DNA from 3 places in the Streptomyces spectabilis genome. Region 2 is predicted to be linked to each of the others. Evidence: predicted binding sites of a transcription regulator. Region 2 holds the regulator's gene; each other region holds the start of a gene.
What was found. Region 2 encodes HrcA, which represses chaperone genes, less so after heat shock. Its sites were predicted from a motif close to TTNGCACTCNGNNNNNCNGAGTGCNAA; they were not measured.

Region 1: groL (chaperonin GroEL) is a predicted target of HrcA. The motif match lies at 1,681-1,707, and genes of this name have one in related genera.
Region 3: groES (co-chaperone GroES) is a predicted target of HrcA. The motif match lies at 2,054-2,080, and genes of this name have one in related genera.

What each region holds. Positions count from the first base shown of each region.
Region 1 covers NZ_CP023690.1:4,589,453-4,592,729, forward strand. The annotation lists gene groL (chaperonin GroEL) at 1-1,554, opposite strand, end outside; gene CP982_RS19850 (cold-shock protein) at 2,295-2,498, opposite strand; gene CP982_RS19855 (MoaD/ThiS family protein) at 2,963-3,238, opposite strand.
Region 2 covers NZ_CP023690.1:3,550,012-3,553,288, reverse strand. The annotation lists gene CP982_RS15430 (DUF3097 domain-containing protein) at 1-227, opposite strand, end outside; gene CP982_RS15425 (MBL fold metallo-hydrolase) at 308-1,063, opposite strand; gene hrcA (heat-inducible transcriptional repressor HrcA) at 1,306-2,322, shown strand; gene dnaJ (molecular chaperone DnaJ) at 2,323-3,277, shown strand, end outside.
Region 3 covers NZ_CP023690.1:5,761,723-5,764,999, reverse strand. The annotation lists gene groL (chaperonin GroEL) at 1-1,468, opposite strand, end outside; gene groES (co-chaperone GroES) at 1,599-1,907, opposite strand; gene CP982_RS25440 (polysaccharide deacetylase family protein) at 2,369-3,277, opposite strand, start outside.

The sequences.
Region 1 (3,277 bases), 1.0 Mb from region 2:
GATGACGGCCTCGGTGGTGAGGAACAGCGCGGCGATCGACGCGGCGTTCTGCAGCGCGGAGCGCGTGACCTTCGCCGGGTCGATGATGCCCTCGGCGATCATGTCCACGTACTCGCCGTTCGCGGCGTTCAGGCCGTGACCCGGGGTGAGGTTGCGGACCTTCTCCACGATGACGCCACCCTCGAGGCCGGCGTTCACGGAGATCTGCTTCAGCGGGGCCTCGAGCGCCAGCTTGACGGCGGCGGCACCGGTGGCCTCGTCGCCCTCGAGCTCCAGCTTCTCGAAGACCGAGGAGGCCTGCAGCAGGGCCACGCCACCACCGGCGACGATGCCCTCCTCGACGGCCGCCTTCGCGTTGCGAACGGCGTCCTCGATGCGGTGCTTGCGCTCCTTGAGCTCGACCTCGGTCGCGGCACCGGCCTTGATGACGGCCACGCCGCCCGCGAGCTTCGCCAGGCGCTCCTGGAGCTTCTCGCGGTCGTAGTCCGAGTCGCTGTTCTCGATCTCGGCGCGGATCTGGTTCACGCGGCCCTGGACGGCCTCGGAGTCACCGGCACCGTCGACGATCGTGGTCTCGTCCTTGGTGATGACGACCTTGCGGGCGCGGCCGAGCAGGTCGAGACCGGCGTTCTCCAGCTTGAGGCCGACCTCCTCGGAGATGACCGTGCCGCCCGTGAGGATGGCGATGTCACCGAGCATGGCCTTGCGGCGGTCGCCGAAGCCCGGGGCCTTGACGGCGACGGACTTGAAGGTGCCACGGATCTTGTTGACGACCAGCGTGGACAGGGCCTCGCCCTCGACGTCCTCGGCGATGATCAGCAGCGGCTTGCCCGACTGCATGACCTTCTCCAGGAGCGGAAGGAGGTCCTTCACGTTGGAGATCTTGGAGTTGACGATGAGGATGTACGGGTCCTCGAGCGCCGCCTCCATGCGCTCCATGTCGGTCGCGAAGTACGCCGAGATGTAGCCCTTGTCGAAGCGCATACCCTCGGTGAGCTCCAGCTCCAGACCGAAGGTCTGGGACTCCTCGACGGTGATGACGCCTTCCTTGCCGACCTTGTCCATGGCCTCGGCGATCAGCTCGCCGATCTGGGTGTCGGCGGCGGAGATGGAGGCCGTGGAGGCGATCTGCTCCTTGGTCTCGACCTCCTTGGCCTGGTCGAGCAGGGCGCCCGAGACGGCCTCGACGGCCTTCTCGATGCCGCGCTTCAGGGCCATCGGGTTGGCACCCGCGGCCACGTTGCGCAGGCCCTCGCGGACCAGCGCCTGGGCCAGGACGGTCGCGGTCGTCGTGCCGTCACCGGCGACGTCGTCCGTCTTCTTCGCGACCTCCTTGACCAGCTCGGCGCCGATCTTCTCGTACGGGTCCTCGAGCTCGATCTCCTTGGCGATGGACACACCATCGTTGGTGATCGTGGGGGCGCCCCACTTCTTCTCGAGGACGACGTTGCGACCCTTGGGGCCCAGGGTCACCTTGACGGCGTCGGCGAGCTGGTTCATGCCGCGCTCGAGGCCGCGCCGTGCCTCCTCGTCGAACGCGATGATCTTGGCCATGTGAAGTGGTCCTCCCGGACAGGGGTGGAAAATCCGGACCGCACTGGTGCCCGCGACGGACGGCCTGCAGTCCTTGTGGTTCCTTGCCCCACCCGGCCTGCGGACCTCACCGGCCCGATCCAAGTTCTGTCACTCTCACTCGTAGAGTGCTAACGCCAATGATTAGCACTCGCCCCCTCCGAGTGCAAGGTCGCCCCCACAGTCCGCGGTCCGGCTACCCCAGCCCGACTGCCGCTCGCCCCTCGACTGCGGGCTCCCCCACAGCGCCGCCACCACCGCCCGCCCGCCTCCCATCTGCGGGCCGTCCCCCTCAGCGCCGCCACCACCGCCCGCCCCCGGCCGCAGGCCATCGCCCCCAACGCCGCCGCTACCGCCCGCCCGTGCCCCGGCTGCGGGCCGTCGCCCACGACGCCGGCGCTGGCGCGCCGGATCTCTCCCACCCACCCGCCCATGGCCAGGCGGTTTCGCCGCGCGGGTGGCGGCCCTTCCCTGCCCGCACAGCGCACCGCCGACCAAAGGGGCGGGTGGGCGGGAAACACCCGGCGCGGCAGCGCCGGCGCCATGGGCGACAGCCGGCGCCATGGGCGACAAGCGGCACCCGGAAGACGGCAAGCGGAAGCGGAAAGCCCCCGGCAAGGGGGGCCGGGCCCCGGCGGAGCGGGGCGGGAGCGCAGAAGGGCCCGCCTCCCGAACCGGGAGGCGGGCCCACGCGTCGCTGGTGGCCGATCGCGCCAAGCCGATCAGACGGCGAGCTTGACCATGTCCGCCTGCGGACCCTTCTGGCCCTGCGAGATCTCGAACTCGACCCGCTGACCTTCTTCAAGGGTGCGGTAGCCGTCCATCTGAATCGCGCTGTAGTGGACGAAAACATCCGCACCACCGTCGACCGCGATGAAGCCGTATCCCTTCTCCGCGTTGAACCACTTGACGGTGCCCTGAGCCATGCCTAACTCCCCTATTACTGGCCCTTGCGCAGACCCGCACTTCGCGGACCCGGGTCAGACCTCACCCCCCATGGGTTGGGGGTGTGCGCCGGAACGCGTCGACCGCGGCTGAATGTATCTGCCCAACTGCCGTCTGCAACAGGTCAATCGGACGAGAATTCTGGGCACGACCGATCGCCGATATCCGGAGAATTCACCGTTGTTCAGGGCAAGTCGGGCCAGACAAAAGCCACGTTCGGCTCAAATAGGCAGGGCACTTTGGCTACTTCTTGTCGGCTCCGAGGCCGACTTCATCCGGGCGGCTGACGCCACTCGACGCCAAAAGCGGAGCTGTATTCCCAACTGTACCGCGCTCAACCATGCAGAATTGCCCCCTCCGCTTCTCTTGCGGAGGGGGCAATCGAGGTAACTCTGCGTAGAAACAAGAGCCGTTGTATACGAAACGGCTCCGCGGGCGCGGCGGATCAGCCGCCGGCGACCGCCGGAATGATCGAGACGCCCGCGCCGTCGGGCGTCGCCGTCTCCAGGCCCTGCTCGAAGCGCACGTCGTCGTCGTTGACGTACACGTTCACGAAGCGGCGCAGCTTGCCCTGGTCGTCCAGGACGCGGGCGCCGATGCCGGTGTGGTTCTTCTCCAGGTCGGCGATTACCTCGGCGAGGGTGGCCCCCTCGGCGCTCACCTCGGCCTTCCCCCCGGTGTACGTACGAAGGATGGTCGGGATGCGAACGTTGACGCTCATACTCTTCACCTCGGTGGATCGGGGTGCCCCTTCAGGGGC
Region 2 (3,277 bases):
TTGCCCTCCAGGAGGAAGCCGCGCGGCACCATCAGGAACACCCGGTGCTTGCCGAAGCGGTCCTCAAGGGTCACCGTCGGGCCCTCGGCGGTCTTCTCGCAGCGGATCACCGCACCGCAGAAGCCGGTCCGGACCTCCTCCACCACCAGGTCGACATCGGCGGGGACTTCGGGGACGGGGGCCGACCTCTTCCACGGCGGGGTGAGGTCCGGGTTGTAGCTGCGCATTCGACAGACGTTATGACATGGGGTGACGTCCCGTCACGGGGACGTGCCCGCACCGCGCACCGCCCCCCGAACCGCGCAGCTCACCGCAGTCCGAACCGCCCCACCAGCTCCTCCCGTTGCGCCCGTACGAACGCCGCGTCGACGACCGCCCCGTGCCCGGGCACGTACCGCGCGTCCGCGCCGCCCAGGGCGAGCAGCCGGTCGAGCGCGGCGGGCCACCGCCCGGGGACCGCGTCGGGACCCGCCTGAGGTGCGCCCGACTCCTCGACGAGGTCGCCGCAGAAGACGACCTCGGGCTCTCCGGGCGCGCTGCCGGGCACCAGGACGGCCAGGTCGTGGCCGGTGTGGCCGGGGCCGACGTTCGCGAGGAGGACCTGGACGCCGCCCAGGTCGAGGGTCCGCTCGCCGCTCACCAGATGGCGCGGGAGGACCAGCAGGTCGGTGGCCTCGGCGGCGGCGCGGGCGTCCAGGCCCTGGGTGACGGCGTCCGTGCGCAGGCCCTCGCGGTCCCGGTCGAGCACCGCGTCGACGCCGACCGTGCCGAACACCTCGACCCCGGCGAACGCCGCCGCGCCGAGCACGTGGTCGAAGTGCGGGTGCGTCAGCGCGAGATGGGTCACACGGCGGCCGCCGCCGAGCAGCCGCTGGGCCTCGGCGCGCAGGAGCGCGCCCTCCCGCAGGCTCGACCCGGCCTCGATCATCAGGGCGGCCTCGTCGCCGACGACGAGGCCGACCGTGCAGTCCCACACGGGGAGCCGCCGCCGTCCCACCCGTGCGGTGAGCCGCTCCCAGCCCGCCTCCCGCCAGTCCGGGGCCGGTGTCACGCGTACGTCCATACGGTGACGCTAGCGCCACCGTCCCCGGTCGGCAGCCGGTGGGCCGGGCCGTGGTACGGGGCGCCGCCGGGCCGGTGGCACGGGCCACACGTGGGCATGACTAAAGGGGTCGGCCCTTGCCGGGGCTGTACCCACCGGCCGTACACTGACTCGACGAAGGTTGGCACTCGCGCGTGGTGAGTGCCAGGGTGGGGCCGCCGCGGGGGGCTCAGGGCGAGGGACGACAGCTGGAGGTGTGCGCGATGCTCAGTGAACGCAGGCTTGAGGTGCTCCGCGCCATCGTCCACGACTACGTAGGCACCCAGGAGCCCGTCGGCTCCAAGGCGCTTACGGAGCGTCATCACTTGGGCGTCTCTCCGGCCACGGTCCGTAACGACATGGCGGCGCTGGAGGAGGAAGGGTTCATCGCCCAGCCCCACACCAGCGCGGGTCGCATCCCCACCGACAAGGGCTACCGGCTGTTCGTGGACAAGCTGGCGGGCGTCAAGCCGATGACCTCCCCCGAGCGCCGTGCGATCCAGCACTTCCTCGACGGCGCCGTCGACCTGGACGACGTCGTGGGCCGTACGGTGCGGCTGCTCGCGCAGCTGACCCGGCAGGTCGCCGTGGTGCAGTACCCGTCCCTGACGCGGTCGACGGTGCGCCACGTGGAACTGCTCTCGCTCGCTCCGGCCCGGGTCATGCTCGTCCTGATCACGGACACCGGGCGGGTCGAGCAGCGCCTGATCGACTGCCCGGTGCCGTTCGGTGAAACGTCACTCGCGGACCTGCGGGCCCGGCTCAACAGCCGGATCGCGGGGCGCCGGTTCACGGACGTGCCGCAGCTCGTCCAGGACCTGCCCGAGTCCTTCGACAAGGAGGACCAGGCCACGGTGGCGACGGTCCTGTCCACCCTCCTCGAAACCCTGGTCGAGGAGAACGAGGAGCGGATGATGATCGGCGGAACCGCCAATCTCACCCGCTTCGGACATGACTTCCCTCTCACGATCCGGCCGGTCCTCGAGGCCCTGGAGGAACAGGTCGTCCTCCTCAAGTTGCTTGGTGAGGCTACGGATTCGGGCATGACCGTGAAGATCGGTCATGAGAACGCCCACGAGGGACTCAGCTCCACGTCCGTGGTCTCCGTCGGCTACGGTTCGGGAGGCGAGGCAGTGGCCAAGCTAGGCGTGGTCGGACCGACCCGCATGGACTATCCGGGAACGATGGGAGCAGTACGCGCAGTGGCACGTTACGTCGGACAGATCCTGGCGGAGTCGTAAGTGGCCACGGACTACTACGCCGTACTCGGCGTGCGCCGCGACGCGTCCCAGGACGAGATCAAGAAGGCCTTCCGGCGGCTCGCACGCGAGCTGCACCCGGACGTCAATCCCGATCCCAAGACGCAAGAGCGCTTCAAAGAGATCAACGCCGCCTACGAGGTCCTCTCGGACCCGCAGAAGAAGCAGGTCTACGACCTCGGCGGCGACCCGCTCTCCCAGTCGGGCGGCGGGGGCGCGGGCGGTTTCGGAGCCGGTGGCTTCGGCAACTTCTCGGACATCATGGACGCGTTCTTCGGTACGGCGTCGCAGCGCGGGCCGCGCTCGCGCACCCGCCGCGGCCAGGACGCCATGATCCGCCTGGAGATCGACCTCGACGAGGCGGCCTTCGGCACGACGAAGGACATCCAGGTCGACACGGCCGTCGTCTGTACGACGTGCTCCGGCGAGGGCGCCGCTCCCGGCACCTCCGCGCAGACCTGTGACATGTGCCGCGGCCGCGGCGAGGTGTCCCAGGTCACCCGGTCCTTCCTCGGCCAGGTCATGACCTCGCGGCCCTGCCCCCAGTGCCAGGGCTTCGGCACCGTGGTGCCCACGCCGTGCCCCGAGTGCGCGGGCGACGGCCGGGTCCGCTCGCGGCGCACCCTCACGGTGAAGATCCCCGCCGGTGTCGACAACGGCACGCGGATCCAGCTCGCGGGGGAGGGCGAGGTCGGCCCGGGCGGTGGCCCGGCGGGCGACCTCTATGTGGAGATCCACGAGCTGCCCCACGCCGTCTTCCAGCGGCGCGGCGACGATCTGCACTGCACCGTCACCATTCCGATGACGGCGGCGTCGCTCGGCACGAAGGTTCCGCTGGAGACGCTTGACGGCGTCGAGGAGGTCGACATCCGGCCCGGCACGCAGTCGGGGCAGTCGATCCCGCTGCACGGGCGCGGCGTCACGCATCTGCGGGGCG
Region 3 (3,277 bases), 2.2 Mb from region 2:
TGACCAGGTCGACGTACTCGCCGGTCGCGGCGTTGAAGCCGTGGCCCTTCTCCAGCTCCGCCACCTTGGTGGTGATGACGTAGCCCTCGAGGCCGGCGTTCTCGGCGATCCAGCGCAGCGGCTCGACGGCGGCGCTGCGGACGACCGCGACACCGGTGGCCTCGTCGCCGGCCAGGTCGAGGTTGCCCTCGAGGACCTTCGCGGCGTGGACGAGCGCGGAGCCACCACCGGAGACGATGCCCTCCTCGACCGCGGCGCGGGTCGCGGAGATGGCGTCCTCCAGACGGTGCTTCTTCTCCTTCAGCTCCACCTCGGTGGCGGCGCCGACCTTGATCACGCACACGCCGCCGGCCAGCTTCGCGAGGCGCTCCTGGAGCTTCTCGCGGTCCCAGTCGGAGTCGGTGGACTCGATCTCGGCCTTGATCTGGGCGACGCGGCCCTCGACGTCGGCGGAGTTGCCGCCGCCGTCGACGATCGTGGTGTCGTCCTTGGTGATGGTCACGCGGCGGGCGGAGCCGAGCACGTCCAGGCCGACCTGGTCGAGCTTGAGGCCGACCTCCTCGGCGACGACGGTGCCGCCGGTGAGGGTGGCCATGTCGCCGAGCATCGCCTTGCGGCGGTCGCCGAAGCCGGGGGCCTTCACCGCGACGGCGTTGAAGGTGCCGCGGATCTTGTTCACGACGAGGGTCGAGAGGGCCTCGCCCTCGACGTCCTCGGCGATGATCAGGAGCGGCTTCGAGGAGCCGGCCTGGATGACCTTCTCCAGGAGCGGAAGCAGGTCCTGGATGGAGGAGATCTTGCCCTGGTGGATGAGGATGTACGGGTCCTCCAGGACGGCCTCCATGCGCTCCTGGTCCGTCACGAAGTACGGCGACAGGTAGCCCTTGTCGAAGGCCATGCCCTCGGTGAAGTCCAGCTCGAGACCGAAGGTGTTGGACTCCTCGACGGTGATGACACCGTCCTTGCCGACCTTGTCCATCGCCTCGGCGATGAGCTCGCCGACCTGCGTGTCCTGGGCGGAGAGCCCGGCCACGGCGGCGATGTCGGACTTGTCGTCGATCGGCCGCGCGGTGGCGAGCAGCTCGTCGGAGACGGCCTTGACGGCGGCGTCGATGCCCTTCTTCAGGGCGGCCGGGGAAGCACCGGCGGCGACGTTGCGCAGGCCTTCCTTGACCAGGGCCTGGGCGAGCACGGTGGCGGTGGTGGTGCCGTCACCAGCGATGTCGTTGGTCTTGGTCGCCACCTCCTTCACCAGCTGGGCGCCGAGGTTCTCGTACGGGTCCTCGACCTCGACCTCACGGGCGATGGTGACGCCGTCGTTGGTGATGGTCGGGGCGCCGAACTTCTTGTCGATGACGACGTTGCGGCCCTTGGGGCCGATCGTCACCTTGACCGTGTCGGCAAGCTTGTTGACGCCGCGCTCAAGGGCGCGACGGGCGTCCTCGTCGAACTTCAGGATCTTCGCCATGGGAGCGATTCAGCCCTCTCGGAAAACTCGGGTGAAAGAACTGCGCCCCTCGCCGCCCGGCAATCAGCGGGGTGACCAGGGGCGCAGCGCGAAACAAATCTGCTGGGTGAAGCAGGTGACTAGCGCTCGATCACTTCTCGATGATCGCGAGCACGTCGCGGGCGGAGAGCACCAGGTACTCGTCGCCGTTGTACTTCACCTCGGTGCCGCCGTACTTGCTGTAGAGCACGACGTCGCCGACCTTCACGTCGAGCGGCAGGCGCTCGCCGTTCTCGAAGCGGCCCGGGCCCACGGCGAGGACGGCGCCCTCCTGGGGCTTCTCCTTCGCGGTGTCCGGGATAACCAGGCCAGAGGCCGTGGTCTGCTCGGCGTCGAGCGGCTGGACCACAATGCGGTCCTCGAGCGGCTTGATGGCAACCTTGGAGCTGGCGGTCGTCACGATCCGACCTCCCCCTTCGGAGATCTCGCGGGGTTAACTGATCTAGAGGTGGCGACCAGGTCGATCCGTCGTCGCGGGTGCCGGACCTGCCCGTCGCTTCTGGCACTCTCCAGGTGGGAGTGCCAGGCCCGAGACTAGGACGGCGATTAGCACTCGGTCAAGCGGAGTGCCAATCGGCTGCCGCCGGCTTGGCAGGTTTCCCTCCGGCGGGGGCTAGCGCGGGGGTGTCTTCGGGCAACGTTTCGCGGTCCGGTCGGGTTCCGCGCGCGGGGCGTGGATGTCCGGGCTTCGCCCGGCGTTCGGCCACGTGGCCCGGGGTCCGGCCAGCGGCTGCTCGGGGCCGCGCACGCAGCGGGGAGACATCTTTTCGGCCGCCTTCCTCCCCAGCCTCTCGATCGGGTCCACCGACTGGGCGCAGCCCGTCAGGAGGAGCAGGAGCGTCGCCGCGGCGGCGGCGCGCCTCACAGGTAGTCCTCCAGGCGGGCCACCGCGTACCCCCTGTCGGTGACCGTCTTCAGGACCGTGCGGACCATGTCGGGCATCGTGCCCTTCCAGTCCTCGCGGCCCCGGAAGTGCGTGAGGATGATGTCGCCGGGGTGCAGGTCCTTGTCCCATTCGCGCCACTCCATGTGGTCGGCGAAGCCCTCGGACGCCCACAGCGGCACCGCCTTGACGCCGCAGGACCTGGCGGCGCGCAGGGTGTCGCGGTTGTAGTTGCCGTACGGCGGCCGGAACAGCTCGGGGCGCTTGCCGTAGCGCCGCTCGATGACGTCCTGCATGCCGCAGATCTCGCGCCGCTGCGCCTCGTACGAAAGGGCGGGCAGATAGCGGTGGTTGAGGGTGTGGTTGTTCAGCGCGACGCCGTGGTCCCGCATCCGCTTGAAGTAGCCGTAGTCCTCCTTGACCAGGTAGTCGCTGAGGAACGCGGTGTACGGGATCTTCAGGTCGCTCATCATCCGCAGGAAGGCCGGGTCCTTCTCGGCGCCGTCGTCGACGGTCAGGAAGACGACCTTGTCCTTGGTCGGCACCGTGGTGAACACCGGCGGCAGCTCAGCCTGCCCCCGCACCTCGAAGCCCTTGCGCGTGGTGAGGAGCGGCTTGGCGGCGGGCCCCGCGGGCGCCGTGAGCGGCGGCTTCGCAAGCCCCCAGCGCTTCGCCGCGGCGGCCCGCGCGGCCTGGCTCGCGCGCAGCCGCTGGGCGTACTCGCGCAGGGCCTGGGCGGGCGGGGCGAGCCGGGGCTGCTGGCCGTGGGCGGCGGGCGCGCCCCGGTCGCGCTCCGCGCCCGTGTCCGCGGCGCAGCCCGAGGCGACCGCGCCGACGCCGAGCGCGGCGAGGGCGAGCAGCGCCCGCTTCTTCGCCTTTCCTGCCAA